Regions from separate parts of the Streptomyces sp. NPDC050549 genome, predicted to be linked through region 3. Evidence: riboswitches for the same ligand, from Rfam matches in the RefSeq annotation. Region 3 holds a riboswitch; each other region holds the start of a gene.

Region 1 (4,147 bases), on a different contig from region 3:
TCTGTCCGGCGAGATCGGCCAGGGTCTTCACCGGGGAGGTGTCGGTGACGAGGACGCGTTGGCCTGAGTCCAGGTAGTCGCTGCTGAACAGCACCTGCTTCATGCGCTCGCAGGTGATCGTCATGGAGTGCGCGACGAGGTCGACCTCGCCGCGTTGCAGTAACCCGATCCGCTGCGCGGACGGCACGGCCCTGAACTGCACCCGGTCGGGCCGCCCGAACAGCGCGCGGGAGATCTCCCGCACCAGGTCGATGTCGAGCCCGTCCAGCTGTCCGGTCTCGGAATTGCGGTAGCCGAAGAGATAGGTGTTCTGGTCCACTCCCACGATCAGCCGTCCGCGGGCGACGATCCGCTCCATCGCCGAACCGCTGGGCATCCTGCCACCCGGCGTCGGCATGCGGGCCGGCGGTTTCAGCGACAACAGCGGATCGCAGTTCTCGGCGGTCCCGGTTCGTGTGCTCGCGGTCGCGCTCTCGGCCGGCGCGCGCTCCTCGACGGGTGAACGGTGATGCGGGGCGGCCGAGTCCGCACAGGACACCGTCAGCGTCATCGCGGCCAGCGACGCCACGACGGCGGCAAGAACCCGGCGGGCAGCCGGCGACCCGCTCTCTTCTCCACGTGCCCGAAGTTCCCCCACACTGCCCCGCAGCCCTCGGAACCCATCCGAAGCCGCCGTCCGGCGCCCCGGCCCCTCACGCACTCGTCGGCGGTGACGCGTTCACGTCGATTCACGGTTCCCGAGGAGATGCGAGCGATCGGATCAACTCCTCTGCCGCACCGAGGAGTTCGACCTCGCGCGGAGTCATCGTCGGGTTCGCCGCACGCCTCCGCCGGGCTTCCGCGAGACCCTCCTCCGTGAGATCGGCGGGGTCGGCGAGGAGTGCGGCGAGCATCGCGCGGGCCGGGTCGGCGATCGGCAGGTCGTCCACGGCGACCTGGGCGATGATGATCGCGGAGAGCCCCCAGTCGAGTCCGGGGTCGCCGTCCTCGGCGGTGCCCCAGTCGATGACCCGGGGACCGTCGGCGGTGAGCAGCACGTTCTCCGGGTGGAGGTCGAGGTGCAGGACCCGGGTGCCGGGGCGTCGGCCGGGGATCGCGTGCAACTGCCGTAGCAGCGCGGCGAGTACGGCCCCCGCCTCCCGGACGTCGATCGTGCCCGCGACCAACGCCTCCAGCATGGTGGGCCCGGTCAGCCGTTCCATCACGAGGTCGGTGCGCGAGGTACGCGAGTCCCCCGGCCGCACCCGGGGCACGGGGTAGCCGTGCGCCCGTACATGCTCCATCACCGCGCCCTCGGCCGCCGCGTCCCCCCAGTCCTCCCGGTTGCGGCGCAGCACCCATGCCTCGTCGATCTCGTACACGTCCGCGGTACGGCCGGACCCGATCAGCTTCCCCGTCACCGACATGGCCAGAACCTATCGGGCCCGCAGGACCGGGCAACCCCCACTCACAGCGCGCGCTCAGGTTGCCCGTACAGTGGCCGGGTCGTCATCACACCCGTACGGGGGAAAGCCGGTGCAATTCCGGCGCTGACCCGCAACCGTGATCCGTCCCCCTCCCGGGGCCGGTGAGCCGGACCGCCCCGCACGGCACGTGACCGGCTCACACGCACCGTCGAGGAATACGGAGCCGAGCCGCCCGGGGGTGATCCCGTGCGCCGCCCTGCTCCCCAACAGGGGAAGGCACCCGCCGATCATGAACGTCCGCCGCAAGGCCGCGGCCCTGGCCGCCGGCATCACCGTCACCGTGATCGCCGCGACGCCCGCCGTCGCCGCAGGTCCGTCGCCGTCCGTGGCGATACCCGCCGGGCTCTACGGCACCTCCGACCCCACCTACGACGGCGTCTGGCGCCAGTCCCTCGCCCTGCTGGCGCAGGATGCCGTCGGTGTACAGCCCGCCGACAAGGCGGTGGCGTGGCTGGCCGGGCAGCAGTGCGCGAGCGGCGCCTTCGCGGCGTTCCGCGCCGACCCCGGCAAGGCGTGCGACGCCAAGGTCATGGTCGACACGAACAGCACGGCCGCCGCCGTACAGGCACTCTCGACGCTGACCGTCTCCTACGACGCGCAGGTGGCCAAGGCCGTCAAGTGGCTGAAGTCCGTCGAGAACGCCGACGGCGGCTGGGGCTACTCCGCGGGCGGCGCCAGTGACGCGAACTCCACCGCCGTCGTCATCGGCGCGCTCGGCGACGCCGGGGTGACCGTGCCGAACGTCCGCAAGGACGGGAAGTCCCCTTACGACGCACTGCGCAAGCTCGCGCTGCCCTGCGACAACGGCACGGACGCGGGCGCCTTCGCCTACCAGCCCGACAAGAAGGGCAGGCTCCTTGCCAACGCGGACGCGACCGCCGCCGCCGTGCTCGGCCTGGACGGCGAGTCGCTGACCGGGAGCCGGCAGGACGACGCCGAGGCCCCCACGGGCTGCGCCGAGCCGGATCCCCATGTCCCCGAGACGGCGCTGAGCCTCAACGGTGCCCGCTGGCTCACCCGGGCCATGGCCAAGGACGGTCATCTGACCTCCCCACTCCCCGGCGCCAAGCCGCAGCCCGACTACGGCAACACGGCCGACGCGATCGTCGCCCTGTCGTCCCTCGGCCTGCACGACCAGGCGGCGAAGCCCCTGCACTGGCTGGAGACCCACTCCAAGGCGTGGGCCGCGCAGAGTGGTCCGGCCGCCTACGCCCAACTCGTCTTCGTGGCGACCACGGCGAAGGGCGCCGACGTCCACGACTTCGGCGGCCAGGACCTCGTCACCCTGCTGAACGCGACCGGCCCGACCCCCGCGGACATCGAGGAGCGGGTCACCGCCGGCCCGGAGGAGAAGACGGCATCCGACGACAACGACGGTTCCCTGAACGTCGCCTGGGCCGTCGGCGGCGCTCTCCTCGTCGTCGCGATCGCCGGTTTCGTCCTGGTCGCCCGTGGCCGCAAGCGCGGACAGCAGCAGTGACCCGCCGCCCCTCCCTCACCCTCCTCCTCACCGCGCTCCTGCTCACCCTCACCGCCAACTCCCCCGCCCAGGCGGCCGGTTACCGCTACTGGTCCTTCTGGGACCGCACCGGCACCCACTGGACCTACGCCACCCAGGGCCCCTCCACCACCCGCCCCGCCGACGGCGACGTCCAGGGCTTCCGCTTCGCGGTGAGCGAGGACTCTGCGGACGCGAAGCAACCCCGGGCCTCATCGGCCGACTTCACGACGATCTGCGCCAACTCCCCGGCCGTGGAAGGGAAGAAGCGCGTCGCTCTCGTCCTCGACTTCGGTACGGCGTCCGACGCGCCCTCCGGTGAGACCCCACCCGCCGGCCGCACCGCCTGCGCCACGGTGTCTCCCGACGCGACGACGGCGGAGGCACTGGCATCGGTCGCAAAGCCCCTGCGCTACGACACGAACGCCCTGTTGTGCGCGATCAGCGGCTATCCGGAACAGGGCTGCGGAGAGCAGATCACCACAACCCATCACGACGGCCCGTCGGTGGGCGTGCTGGCAGGCACGGCAGCCGTCGCACTCCTGGCCACGGCAGCGATATGGCAGACCCGCAGGCGCAAACATGCGTGACTGCAGCACCCCGAACCCCACCCACCCCGGCGCCTGGTGGACCTGGTCCCTCGGCCTCGCCACCGCCGCCACCCGCACCACCAACCCCCTCCTCCTCGCCCTCCTGATCACGGTCACGGCCTACGTCGTGGCAACGAACCGCACCCCCACCCCCTGGTCCCGCTCCTACACCGCCTTCGCGAAACTCGCCCTGGCCGTACTCCTCATCCGCCTCCTCTTCGCGATCGCCCTCGGCTCCCCCGTCCCCGGCACGCACACCCTGCTCACGCTCCCCGAAGTCCCGCTCCCCCACTGGGCGCAGGGCATCCGCCTCGGCGGCAAGGTCACCGCAGAAGGCCTGGCTTTCGCGTTCTACGACGGCCTGAAACTGGCCACGCTGCTCATCTGCGTCGGCGCGGCGAACGCCCTCGCAAACCCGGCGCGGCTCCTCAAGTCCCTGCCGGGCGCCCTGTACGAGACCGGCGTCGCGGTGGTCGTGGCGCTCACCTTCGCCCCGAACCTCGTCGCCGACGTCCAGCGGCTGCGTGCCGCCCGCCGCCTCCGTGGCCGCCCCGACCGGGGCCTGCGCGGCCTGCTCCAGGTCGGACTCCCGG
Region 2 (4,147 bases), on a different contig from region 3:
AGATCGACGTCCTCAAGGTCGACAACTCCTCCGTCCGCACCCAACAGATCGAGAAACTACGGCGGTTGCGCGCCGAACGCGACGAACAGGCCACCCAGGACGCGCTGCACGCCCTGACCCGGGCCGCCGAGGGCTCCGGCAACCTCCTGGAGCTGGCGGTGAACGCGGCCCGTGCGAAGGCCACGGTCGGCGAGATCTCCGACGCGCTGGAGAAGGTGTACGGGCGGCACGCGAGCCAGATCCGTACGATCGCCGGTGTGTACCGCACCGAAGCCGGCGATTCCCCGTCCGTCGAGCGCACCCGTGCCCTCGTGGCCGAGTTCGAGGAGGCCGAGGGCCGCCGCCCGCGCATCCTGGTCGCCAAGATGGGCCAGGACGGCCACGACCGCGGCCAGAAGGTGATCGCCACCGCCTTCGCCGACCTCGGCTTCGACGTCGACGTCGGCCCCCTCTTCCAGACCCCCGGCGAGGTGGCCCGCCAGGCCGTCGAGGCGGACGTGCACGTCGTCGGGGTGTCCTCACTGGCCGCAGGACACCTCACCCTCGTACCGGCGCTGAAGGAATCCCTCGCCGAGGAGGGCCGCGAGGACATCATGATCGTGGTCGGCGGAGTGATCCCTCCGCAGGACGTCCCCACGCTCCTGGAGATGGGCGCGGCGGCCGTGTTCCCGCCCGGGACGGTGATCCCGGACGCGGCCTACGACCTGGTCGAGCGGCTGGCCACCGACCTCGGGCACACCCCGTGATCGATGTCGACACCTATGTGAAGGGGGTGCTCGACGGCAAGCGGGCCCTGGTGGCCCGCGCCATCACGCTCGTCGAGTCGACCAGGCCCCAACACCGGTCCATGGCACAGGAGTTGCTGACCGAGCTGCTGCCGCACAGTGGAAAGGCGCGGCGGATCGGCGTCAGTGGTGTTCCGGGTGTGGGCAAGTCGACGTTCATCGACGCGTTCGGCACGCTGCTCACCTCGCTCGGCTTCCGTGTCGCGGTGCTGGCCGTCGACCCGTCCTCCACCCGGACGGGCGGGTCGATCCTCGGCGACAAGACCCGCATGGAACGCCTGGCCGTGGACCCGGCGGCCTTCGTCCGCCCCTCCCCCACCGCCGGCACGCTCGGCGGTGTCGCGAAGGCGACCCGGGAGTCGATCGTGGTCATGGAGGCGGCGGGCTACGACGTCGTCCTCGTCGAGACGGTAGGCGTCGGCCAGTCGGAGACGGCGGTCGCCAACATGGTCGACTCCTTCCTCCTGTTGACCCTGGCCCGCACCGGCGACCAGTTGCAGGGCATCAAGAAGGGTGTCCTGGAGCTGGCGGACGTCATCGCCGTCAACAAGGCGGACGGCCCGCACGAACGCGACGCGAAGAGCGCGGCACGTGAACTGGCAGGCGCCCTGCGCCTGATGCATCCGGCCGACGCCGCGTGGACCCCGCCGGTACTGAGTTGCAGCGCACGAGAGGGCACGGGCCTGGACACGGTCTGGGAGCGCCTGGAACAACACCGGTCCCTGCTGGACTCCACAGGTCGTCTGGCCGCCAAGCGCCGCGAGCAGCAGGTGGATTGGACGTGGACGATGGTCCGCGAGGAGCTTCTGGGCAGGCTGCACGCGGATCCGACGGTGCGTGCGCTTGGGCCTGTGCTCGAACAGCGGGTCAGAGACGGCGAGTTGACGGCAACTCTGGCGGCCGAGGAAATCCTGCGAGCTTTTGGACTCCCGCCCAGCTGACTCACCTGAGGGGCGCGGGGAACTGCGCGCCCGGCCCCCACCGGCGGAAAGCCGAAACTCAACCCACCCGCTAGGCTGACCCACGCAGCTGGTTCGCCCCGTCAGCCGGACGGGCGCGTCGCAAGAGGGAACCCGGTGAGACTCCGGGACTGCCCCGCAGCGGTGAGCAGGAACGACCGCCGTCATACGCACTGGGTCCGCGACAGGATCTGGGAAGCGACGGCCAGTAGGTGTCCTCCGGTTCGACGGAGGGCGTGCCCGCGAGTCCGAAGACCTGCCAACTGCCCGCGCGCGAACGGGTTTTGCGCGCGGAATCCCGGTGACCTCGTGGGCGGGTCGGCGTACATACCGACGGGCTCAACAGCCGTCCGGTCTGGCGTTCCTTCGCGCTCGCGTCCCGTCCCCGGGATCTCAGGGAGACAGCTCGCGAAGGAGAGTTCCGTGACAGCGAAGTCCGCAGCCGCGGCAGCACGGGCCACCGTGTACGGCTACCCCCGTCAGGGACAGGGCCGGGAACTGAAGAAGGCCGTCGAAGGCTACTGGAAGGGCTCCGTCGACGCCGACGCCCTCCGGGCCACCGCCGCCGAACTGCGCCGCACCAACTGGCGGCAGCTCGCCGAGGCCGGCATCCACGAAGTGCCGACCGGCGACTTCTCGTACTACGACCACGTCCTGGACACCAGCGTCATGGTCGGCGCGATCCCCGCCCGCCACCGCGCCGCCGTCGGACTCGACCCGTTGGACGGGTACTTCGCGATGGCGCGCGGCACGCAGGGCGTGGCGCCGCTGGAGATGACGAAGTGGTTCGACACCAACTACCACTATCTGGTGCCCGAGTTGGGGCCCGACACAGTCTTCGCCGCCGACTCCGGCAAGCAGGTCGGCGAATTCCGTGAGGCCCTCGCGCTGGGCCTCACGGCCCGCCCGGTGCTCGTCGGCCCCATCACCTACCTCCTGCTCGCCAAGCCAGCGCCCGGCGTCGCCCCGGACTTCGATCCGCTGACGCTGCTGGACCGGCTGCTGCCCGTGTACGCCGAGGTGCTGGCGGATCTGCGGGCGGCGGGCGCGGAGTGGGCGCAGCTGGACGAGCCCGCGCTCGTGCAGGACCGGACCCCGGCCGAACTGAACGCCGCCGAGCGTGCCTACCGTGAGCTCGGGGCGCTCGCCGATCGGCCGAAGCTGCTGGTCGCCTCCTACTTCGACCGGCTCGGCGACGCGTTGCCGGTGCTGGCGAAGGCTCCGGTGGAGGGGCTGGCGCTCGACTTCACCGAGGCCGCCGCCGCCAACCTGGACGCACTGGCCGCGGTGGGCGGGCTGCCCGGCAAGCGGCTGGTCGCCGGGGTGGTCGACGGCCGCAACATCTGGCGCAACGATCTCACCAAGTCCCTTGCCGTACTGGGCACGTCGCTCGGTCTCGCCGACCGGGTCGACGTGGCGGCCTCCTGCTCGCTGCTGCACGTCCCGCTCGACGCCGCCGCCGAACGGGACATCGAACCGCAGATCCTGCGCTGGCTCGCGTTCGCGCGTCAGAAGACACGTGAGGTCGTCACGCTCGCCAAGGCCCTGGCCCAGGGGACCGACAGCATCTCCGCCCAACTGGCCGCGAACCGGGCCGACCTGGCCTCCCGCGCGGGCTCCCCGATCACCCGGGACCCCGCCGTACGGGCGCGTACCGCCGCCGTCACCGAGGCCGACGCCCGCCGCTCCCAGCCGTACGGCGAACGGACCACCGCCCAGCGGGCGCGCCTCGGGCTCCCGCTGCTGCCGACCACCACGATCGGCTCCTTCCCGCAGACCGCCGAACTGCGCACCGCCCGCGCGGACTTGAGGAAGAACCGGATCGACACGGACGGGTACGAGGAGCGCATCAGGGCGGAGATCGGCGAGGTGATCTCCTTCCAGGAGAAGACCGGCCTCGACGTCCTGGTGCACGGCGAACCCGAACGCAACGACATGGTCCAGTACTTCGCCGAGCAGCTCACCGGCTACCTCGCCACGCAGCACGGCTGGGTGCAGTCCTACGGCACCCGTTACGTCCGGCCGCCGATCCTGGCCGGGGACATCTCCCGCCCCGAGCCGATGACGGTCCGCTGGACGGCATACGCCCAGTCCCTCACCTCGCGACCGGTCAAGGGCATGCTCACCGGGCCGGTCACCATGCTCGCCTGGTCCTTCGTCCGCGACGACCAGCCGCTCGGCGACACCGCCCGGCAGGTCGCCCTCGCCCTGCGCGACGAGGTCGACGACCTTGAAGCGGCGGGGACTTCGGTCGTCCAGGTCGACGAGCCGGCGCTGCGCGAGACGCTGCCGCTGCGCGCGGCGGACCGGGAGGCGTATCTCTCCTGGGCGACGGAGGCGTTCCGGCTCACCACCTCCGGGGTCCGGCCGGACACGCAGATCCACACGCACATGTGCTACGCC
Region 3 (4,147 bases):
CGTGCGCGAACCGCACGCGCAGGGGAAGTACTCCGAGTCCGTCGACCGAGCCCCGCCGGCTCTCGACCTCGTCGTCGATGTGCTCGCCGAGGATCTGGAAGCCGCCGCAGACGCCGAGGATCGGCCGCTGTTCGGCGGCCCTGCGGACGAGGGCGTCGGCGAGACCGCGCTCCCGCAGCCACTCCAGCGCCTGCACCGTCCCCCGGGTCCCGGGGATCACGACGAGATCGGCGTCGGCCAGCTCCTCCGCCCGGTCCACGAACCGCACCACGACACCCGGTTCGGCGGCCAGCGCGTCCACGTCCGTGAAGTTGGACATGAGCGGGATCGCGCAGACGGCGACCCGCAGCACGTCCTCGCCGACCGGCGGCGCGGTGCTGGACTCGCGGACGGTCCCGCGCAGCGAGATGCGCAGCCCGTCCTCCTCGTCGATGCCGAGCCCGTGCCGGAACGGCAGCACGCCGTACGTCCGGCGCCCGGTGAGGCCGTGCAGCATCTCCAACCCCGGCTCCAGGAGAGACACATCGCCCCGGAACTTGTTGACGAGGAACCCGGCGACGAGGGCCTGATCCTCCGGGCCGAGCAGTGCGACGGTCCCGAAGAAGGAGGCGAAGACGCCGCCGCGGTCGATGTCCCCGACGACAAGAACGGGTAGCCCGGCATTGCGTGCGATACCCATGTTGACGATGTCGGTCCGCCGCAGATTGATCTCGGCGGGACTGCCCGCCCCCTCGCAGATCACCGCGTCATACGTGCCCCGCAACTCGGCGAGACAGTCCAGCACGGTGCCGAGCAGCGCCTCCTGCCGCCCGCCGTGATAGCCGCGCGCACTCATCTCGCCCACGGGCCTGCCCATGAGCACGACCTGACTGGTGCGGTCGCCGCCCGGCTTCAGCAGCACGGGATTCATCAGCGCGGTCGGCTCGATGCGGCAGGCCTGCGCCTGCATGGCCTGCGCCCGGCCGATCTCGGCACCTTCGCGCGTGACGAACGAGTTGAGGGACATGTTCTGCGCCTTGAAGGGCGCGACCTTCACGCCCTGCCGCACCAGCCACCGGCAGATCCCGGCGGTGACGACACTCTTCCCGGCGTCCGAGGTGGTGCCCGCGACCAACAGCCCGCCGCCGCTCATGACTTCCGTCCCTTCACCAGCAGCCGCCCGGCGACACTGACCCCGAACGCGAGCCAGCCGACGCGCCGGGACAGCCGTACGGCACGGTCTATGTCCGGTACGGCGACGGCGCGCCCGTCGCCGTTGAGCACGGGCCGGTGCTCGACCCGGCCGCCGTAGGAGAGCGTCCCGCCCAGTCGCACGCCGAGGGCACCCGCGAAGGAGGCCTCCACGGGACCGGCGTTGGGGCTCGGGTGCTTGCGGGCGTCGGTGCGCCAGGCGTGTACGGCACCGCGCGGGTCGCCGCCCGCAACGGTCGCGAGGGCGGCGGTGAGGCGGGCGCCCGGCCAGCCGGCCACGTCGTCGAGGCGGGCCGAAGCCCAGCCGTAGCGACGGTACTTGGCCGACTTGTGGCCGACCATGGCGTCCAGGGTGTTCACGGCCCGGAAGCCGAGCAGACCCGGGACACCCGCGATGCCGCCCCACACCAGGGCGCCCACCACCGCGTCGGAGGTGTTCTCGGCGACGGACTCGACGACGGCCCGGGCGATCCCGTCGGCGTCGAGGGCCTGCGGGTCGCGGCCGCAGAGGTGCGGCAGGCGCGCCCGCGCGGCCTCGATGTCACCGGCCTCCAGCGCCCGCCCGATGGTCCCGGCCTCGCGCGCGAGCGAGGTCCCGCCGACGACCGCCCAGGTGGCGGCGGCGGTGAGGGCGGCAGAGGCCGTACGGGACGGTCGCAGGGCCGAAGTGGCTACGGTGGCGAGGGAGACGGTGCCGCCCACGCACACGGCGGTGTGCAGGGCGCCCCAGCCTCGGTGGTCGCGCCACAACAGCTGTTCCACGGCACCTGCGGCGCGGCCGAACGCGGCGACCGGATGCCCGCGGCGGGGATCGCCGAGCAGATGGTCGCCGAGAAGGCCGGCGGCGGCGCCGTACGCGAAGACGCGATCGGCACGCATCGGCTCAGCCGGTCGCTGAGTCGGACACTGCGCTGGTACGGGACCTCGAACGGCAGCCGAGCATGGCGATATGTCCTCACTCAGGGTGTCCACGCCCTGGTTCGACGAGACCGGCGGTGAGAGTTCCTGGCTCCCGGGGTTGTCTACCCCGGTGACAGTGGCGGGACCGCGCCGGATTCGCACCGGCTTCCTCTCCTGCCGCCGTACATGGCTCCGGCAGTCCACCACGGGGTTGGAAGGGGCGTCAACTTGCTGTTGACCTGCGGGGGAGGAGTGTGCTGATGCCCACACGCGGGTCGTCGGAGGGGGCACGAAGACGTGGGGTGCGGTTCGGTGATCCGTCCCGCACCCCACGGTGGGTCCAACTGGCGGCCGGTCAGGCCACGATGATGTAGATCCCGTACGCCACCGCCGCCGCGCAGGCCGCGAAGCAGGCGTACGCGCCGGTCAGGGCGAGGGTCGCGGAGTCGCCCTGGGCGGTGGCCCGTTCGCGGCGCGAGAGGGCGGTGATGCCGAGGGTGAAGACGGCCACCAGGGCCACGGTGACCACGAGGCTGACGCCGAAGACGGAGCCGAGGGCTGCCCAGTCGATGTCCATGCTGATTCGTTCCTTCCAACCGGGGGCGCGGGCTCAGACGGCGGCGGCCGGCGGGGTCGCCGGGTCGGACTTCACGACGGGGGCCGGGGTCGCGGGCGGCGAGGGGATCGTCGCCGTGAGGCCTTCGGAGAGGGCGACCGACGGGGGCGGGGTGACGGCGGCGATCGCGGCGGTCACCACACCGGCAGGCTCCTCGAACTCGTTGACGTTCGAGGCGTCGACCACCTGGCGGCGGGAGAGCAGCCAGATCGCGGTGCTGGAGGCGATCAGGAAGACGGCCACCAGCGCGGTGCCCCAGTCGCCGAGGTCGGTCACGGACTCGGCGAGCGCCCCGACCAGCGCGGCGGCCGGCAGCGTCAGACCCCAGGCGACGAACATCCGGGTGGCGGTCGACCAGCGGACGACACCGCCCTTGCGGCCCAGGCCGGCACCCATCACGGAGCCGGAGACGGCGTGCGTGGTGGAGAGCGAGAAACCGATGTGCGAGGAGGCCAGGATGACCGCGGCGGCGCTGGTCTGGGCGGCGAAGCCCTGCTGCGGCCGGAGGTCGGTCAGGCCCTTGCCCATGGTACGGATGATGCGCCAGCCGCCGATGTAGGTGCCCATCGCGATGGCGAGGCCCGCGGAGAGGATGACCCAGGTGGGCGGGTCCGAGTCGGGGGCGATGGAACCGCCGGCGATCAGCGCCAGAGTGATGATGCCCATCGTCTTCTGCGCGTCGTTCGTGCCGTGGGCCAGCGAGACCAGTCCGGCGGAGGCGATCTGGCCGACCCGGAAGCCCTTGTCGGCGGCCTTGCCGTCCGAGTTCCGGCTCAGCGTGTACGAGAACCGGGTGGCGAGCATCGCCGCGACACCCGCGACGATCGGGGCCGCGACCGCGGGCAGGAGCACCTTGGTGACCAGGACGTCGCCGTGGACCGCGCCGGTGCCGGCCGAGGCGATGGTGGCGCCGATCAGACCGCCCATCAGGGCGTGCGAGGAACTGGACGGCAGGCCGACGAGCCAGGTCACCAGGTTCCAGAGGATCGCACCGACCAGGGCGGCGAAGATGACCTCGGGACGGATGCCGCTCTCATCGACGAGACCTTTGGAGATCGTGTTGGCGACCTCCACGGAGAGAAAAGCGCCCACCAGGTTGAGGGTGGCCGACATGGCCACCGCGACCTTGGGCTTGAGTGCACCGGTCGAGATGGTGGTGGCCATCGCGTTGGCGGTGTCGTGGAAACCGTTCGTGAAATCGAACGCGAGTGCGGTGACTACCACAATCGCGAGAATCAGCGAGAAGCTTTCCATTTACCCAGGCAATCGTTCGAGGTCATTGTTGCGTTGACCGTAGGAAACCTGGGTGAACGGAAGATGAACTGAGGGGGTCTCCAAAGTGTCTGTACGGGCTAGTAGCCGCGGGCGAACTTCTTCAGTTGGCTCAAGGACCCGTTGAAGAGGTTCTGATCACCCGGGAGGCCGCCGCTGTTGTCGTAC
Region 4 (4,147 bases), on a different contig from region 3:
CGGCGTGAACGGCGTCGCTCTCGGCGTCTTCATCTTCTTCTTCCTGGCCGTCACGGTCCTGGGCTTCCTGGCCGCGCGCTGGCGCCGGGCCGACAACGAGCACAGCCTCGACGAATGGGGCCTGGGCGGACGGTCGTTCGGCACCTGGGTCACCTGGTTCCTGCTCGGCGGCGACCTGTACACCGCGTACACGTTCGTCGCCGTCCCCGCGGCGGTCTACGCGGCCGGCGCGGCCGGCTTCTTCGCGGTGCCGTACACGATCCTCGTGTACCCCCTGATCTTCACGTTCCTGCCCCGCCTCTGGTCGGTGTCGCACAAGCACGGATACGTGACGACGTCCGACTTCGTACGGGGACGCTTCGGCTCGAAGAGCCTCTCGCTGGCGGTGGCGGTCACCGGCATCCTCGCGACCATGCCGTACATCGCGCTCCAACTGGTCGGCATCCAGGCCGTGCTGGACGTCATGGGCGTGGGCGGCAGCGCCGACTCCAACTGGTTCGTGAAGGACCTGCCACTGCTGATCGCCTTCGCCGTGCTGGCCGCGTACACCTACTCGTCCGGCCTGCGCGCCCCCGCGCTGATCGCGTTCGTGAAGGACGGGCTGATCTACATCGTGATCACGGTGGCGATCATCTACATCCCGATCAAGCTCGGCGGCTTCCACGACATCTTCAGCGCGGCGGGCGCCAAGTTCAAGGCGGCGGGAGCGGGCGGACTCGTGCCCGCCCCGGCCGGCCAATGGACGTACGCCACACTGGCGTTGGGCTCGGCACTGGCCCTGTTCATGTACCCCCACTCGATCACCGCGACCTTGTCCTCCAAGAGCCGCAACGTGATCCGCCGCAACACCACGATCCTGCCGCTGTATTCACTGATGCTGGGCCTGCTCGCCCTGCTCGGCTTCATGGCGATCGCGGCCGGAGTCAAGGTCACCAACGGGCAGTTGGCGATCCCGCAGCTCTTCGAGAACATGTTCCCGGACTGGTTCGCGGGTGTGGCCTTCGCGGCGATCGGCATCGGTGCCCTGGTCCCGGCGGCCATCATGTCGATCGCGGCGGCGAACCTCTTCACCCGCAACATCTACAAGGACTTCATCAAGCCCGACGCGACCCCGGCCCAGGAGACCAAGGTCTCCAAGCTGGTCTCGCTGCTGGTGAAGGTCGGCGCGCTGGCCTTCGTCCTCACCATGGACAAGACGGTCGCCATCAACTTCCAGCTCCTGGGCGGCATCTGGATCCTCCAGACCTTCCCGTCCCTGGTGGGCGGCCTCTTCACCCGCTGGTTCCACCGCTGGGCCCTCCTGGCCGGCTGGGCGGTCGGCATGCTCTACGGCACCCTCGCCGCGTACGGGGTCGCCTCACCGACCCAGGCCCACTTCGGCGGCTCCGCGAAGGAGATCCCGGGGATCGGCGAGATCGGCTACATCGGCCTGACGGCGTTCGTCCTGAACGTCGCGGTCACGGTGGTCCTGACGTTCGCACTGAAGGCGCTGAAGGCACCGGAGGGCGTGGACGAGACAAGCCCGGCGGACTACACGGCGGACGCGGGCGACCCGGGAGTGCAGGAAGAACTCCCTGTGATCGCCGCCCACTGAGTCGTACGTGATCACGGGCCGCCGGAGAAATCCGGCGGCCCGTTGTCGTACCCATCCGGCACACTCGGCCTCATGGACATCGTGATCAGGCAGGTGGCCCCGGCCGAGTACGACACCCTCGGTGAGATCACCGCCCAGGCCTACCTCCAGGACGGCCTCCTCGACTTCGGTGAGAGCGACTGGTACCTCGGCGAGTTGCGGGACGTGGCCAAGCGCGCCGCCGCGGCACAGGTCCTGGTCGCCCTGGACGGCGAACAGGTCCTCGGCGGCGTGACCTTCGTCCCGTCCGGGGGACCCATGGCCGATCTCGCGACGGCGGGCGAGGCCGAGATCAGGATGCTCGCCGTCGCCCGCGCTGCCCGTGGCCGGGGTGCCGGCGAGGCCCTCGTCCGCGCCTGCGTCGAGCGCGCCAGGGCCACGGACGGCTGCGTACGCGTCATCCTGTCGACCCAGCGCACCATGCAGGCCGCCCACCGCATCTACGAACGGCTCGGCTTCACCCGCACCCCCGAGCGCGACTGGAACCCGATTCCGGAGCTCGACGACATCACTCTGCTCACCTACGAGTTGACGTTCTGACACGCTCCGAAGTCGCCGCGACACAACATCTGGGGGTGCCACGACAGCCCGGCACAAGATGTATGCTCATGCTCGCTGTCGCCGCAGGGGAATCCGGTGCGAATCCGGAACTGTCCCGCAACGGTGTACTTGCGTGCATACGCACGCCTGGTCAGTCCGAGGACCTGCCGACAGTGCGCCCGGCCACCCGGCCAGGGCGCATGACGTCCGGGCCTCGTGGAGTGGGCCGGTGGACGCGACGCCCCGTGCGCTCGTGAGCTGCCGCCTGCCCTCCGCAAGGCCCCGTGCCGAGCGAGGGAGAGCCCCACCGTGACCATCGCGCCAGCAGAGCCGGCTTCAGCGAACGAGGCGAACGCGACCGGAACCGGTATGCCGGGAACGGCCGTTCCCGGAGCCGACGGTCCCGGTGCCGCGATCCTGCGGACCCTGACCGAGCTGACCGCCGACCTTCCCGACGCCGACCCCGGCCGGGTCGCCGCCGCCACGCTGCGCGGCCGGTCCGCGCACGCGGACGAGACGGAACTGCGCGAACTGGCCACGGAGGCCGCCGCCGGCCTCATCTCCGAGGACCCCGTCTACTCCCGGCTCGCCGCCCGGCTGCTGACGGTCGGCATCGCCGCCGAGGCCGCGTCCCAGGGCGTCACGACCTTCACCGAGTCCGTCGCCGTGGGCCACCGCGAGGGCCTGATCGCCGACCGCACCGCCGAGTTCGTGAGGCTGCACGCGGCCCGCCTCGACGCGCTGATCGACACCGAGGGCGACGACCGCTTCGGCTACTTCGGGCTCCGTACCCTCCACAGCCGCTACCTCCTCCGGCACCCGATCACCCGCAAGGTCATCGAGACCCCCCAGCACTTCATGCTGCGCGTGGCGAGCGGCCTGGCCGAGGACGACTCGACCCGCGCGCTCGACGAAGTGGCCGCGCTGTACCGCCTGATGAGCCGCCTCGACTACCTCCCCTCCTCCCCCACCCTCTTCAACTCCGGCACCCGGCACCCCCAGATGTCGTCCTGCTACCTCCTCGACTCCCCGCTGGACGAGCTGGACTCCATCTACGACCGCTACCACCAGGTCGCCCGCCTCTCGAAGCACGCCGGTGGCATCGGTCTCTCGTACTCCCGTATCCGCAGCCGCGGTTCGCTGATCCGGGGGACGAACGGGCACTCCAACGGCATCGTCCCGTTCCTGAAGACGCTGGACGCCTCGGTGGCCGCGGTGAACCAGGGCGGCCGGCGCAAGGGTGCCGCCGCGGTCTACCTGGAGACCTGGCACTCCGACATCGAGGAGTTCCTGGAGCTGCGGGACAACACCGGTGAGGACGCCCGGCGTACGCACAATCTGAACCTCGCGCACTGGATCCCGGACGAGTTCATGCGCCGGGTGAACGAGGACGGCACCTGGTCGCTGTTCTCCCCCGCCGACGTGCCCGAGCTGGTCGACCTGTGGGGCGACGGGTTCGACGCGGCCTACCGCAAGGCCGAGGCGCAGGGGCTGGCCAAGAAGACCATCCCGGCCCGTGACCTCTACGGCCGCATGATGCGCACCCTCGCGCAGACCGGCAACGGCTGGATGACCTTCAAGGACGCGGCCAACCGCACCGCCAACCAGACGGCCGAGCCGGGCCGCACCGTCCACTCCTCCAACCTCTGCACGGAGATCCTGGAGGTCACGGACGACGGCGAGACAGCGGTCTGCAACCTGGGCTCGGTGAACCTGGGCGCGTTCGTGGTCGACGGCGACATCGACTGGGAGCGGCTGGACGAGACGGTCCGCACGGCCGTCACCTTCCTGGACCGCGTGGTCGACATCAACTTCTACCCGACCGAGCAGGCGGGCCGTTCCAACGCCCGCTGGCGCCCGGTCGGCCTGGGCGCGATGGGCCTCCAGGACGTCTTCTTCAAGCTGCGCGTCCCCTTCGACTCCCCGCAGGCGCAGGCCCTTTCCACCCGGATCGCCGAGCGGATCATGCTCGCC

The links. A riboswitch is a leader RNA that binds a small molecule or an ion and turns the genes downstream of it on or off. The one in region 3 is predicted to bind cobalamin.
Region 1: another riboswitch for cobalamin. It lies ahead of AB0I51_RS03355 (prenyltransferase/squalene oxidase repeat-containing protein); the one in region 3 lies ahead of AB0I51_RS25800 (cobalamin biosynthesis protein).
Region 2: another riboswitch for cobalamin. It lies ahead of metE (5-methyltetrahydropteroyltriglutamate--homocysteine S-methyltransferase); the one in region 3 lies ahead of AB0I51_RS25800 (cobalamin biosynthesis protein).
Region 4: another riboswitch for cobalamin. It lies ahead of AB0I51_RS44845 (ribonucleoside-diphosphate reductase subunit alpha); the one in region 3 lies ahead of AB0I51_RS25800 (cobalamin biosynthesis protein).

Annotation. Positions count from the first base shown of each region.
Region 1 is NZ_JBFAJD010000001.1:741,534-745,680, reverse strand. It holds gene AB0I51_RS03365 (glutamate ABC transporter substrate-binding protein) at 1-550, opposite strand, end outside; gene AB0I51_RS03360 (phosphotransferase) at 729-1,406, opposite strand; cobalamin riboswitch at 1,466-1,600, shown strand; gene AB0I51_RS03355 (prenyltransferase/squalene oxidase repeat-containing protein) at 1,696-2,946, shown strand; gene AB0I51_RS03350 (SCO2322 family protein) at 2,943-3,554, shown strand; gene AB0I51_RS03345 (energy-coupling factor transporter transmembrane component T) at 3,547-4,147, shown strand, end outside.
Region 2 is NZ_JBFAJD010000053.1:37,024-41,170, reverse strand. It holds gene scpA (methylmalonyl-CoA mutase) at 1-746, shown strand, start outside; gene meaB (methylmalonyl Co-A mutase-associated GTPase MeaB) at 743-1,726, shown strand; cobalamin riboswitch at 1,799-2,023, shown strand; gene metE (5-methyltetrahydropteroyltriglutamate--homocysteine S-methyltransferase) at 2,168-4,147, shown strand, end outside.
Region 3 is NZ_JBFAJD010000018.1:136,600-140,746, forward strand. It holds gene AB0I51_RS25795 (cobyric acid synthase) at 1-1,132, opposite strand, end outside; gene AB0I51_RS25800 (cobalamin biosynthesis protein) at 1,129-2,070, opposite strand; cobalamin riboswitch at 2,170-2,312, opposite strand; gene AB0I51_RS25805 (hypothetical protein) at 2,447-2,668, opposite strand; gene AB0I51_RS25810 (inorganic phosphate transporter) at 2,702-3,961, opposite strand; gene AB0I51_RS25815 (lysozyme) at 4,060-4,147, opposite strand, start outside.
Region 4 is NZ_JBFAJD010000062.1:1,898-6,044, reverse strand. It holds gene mctP (monocarboxylate uptake permease MctP) at 1-1,594, shown strand, start outside; gene AB0I51_RS44850 (GNAT family N-acetyltransferase) at 1,667-2,173, shown strand; cobalamin riboswitch at 2,226-2,383, shown strand; gene AB0I51_RS44845 (ribonucleoside-diphosphate reductase subunit alpha) at 2,543-4,147, shown strand, end outside.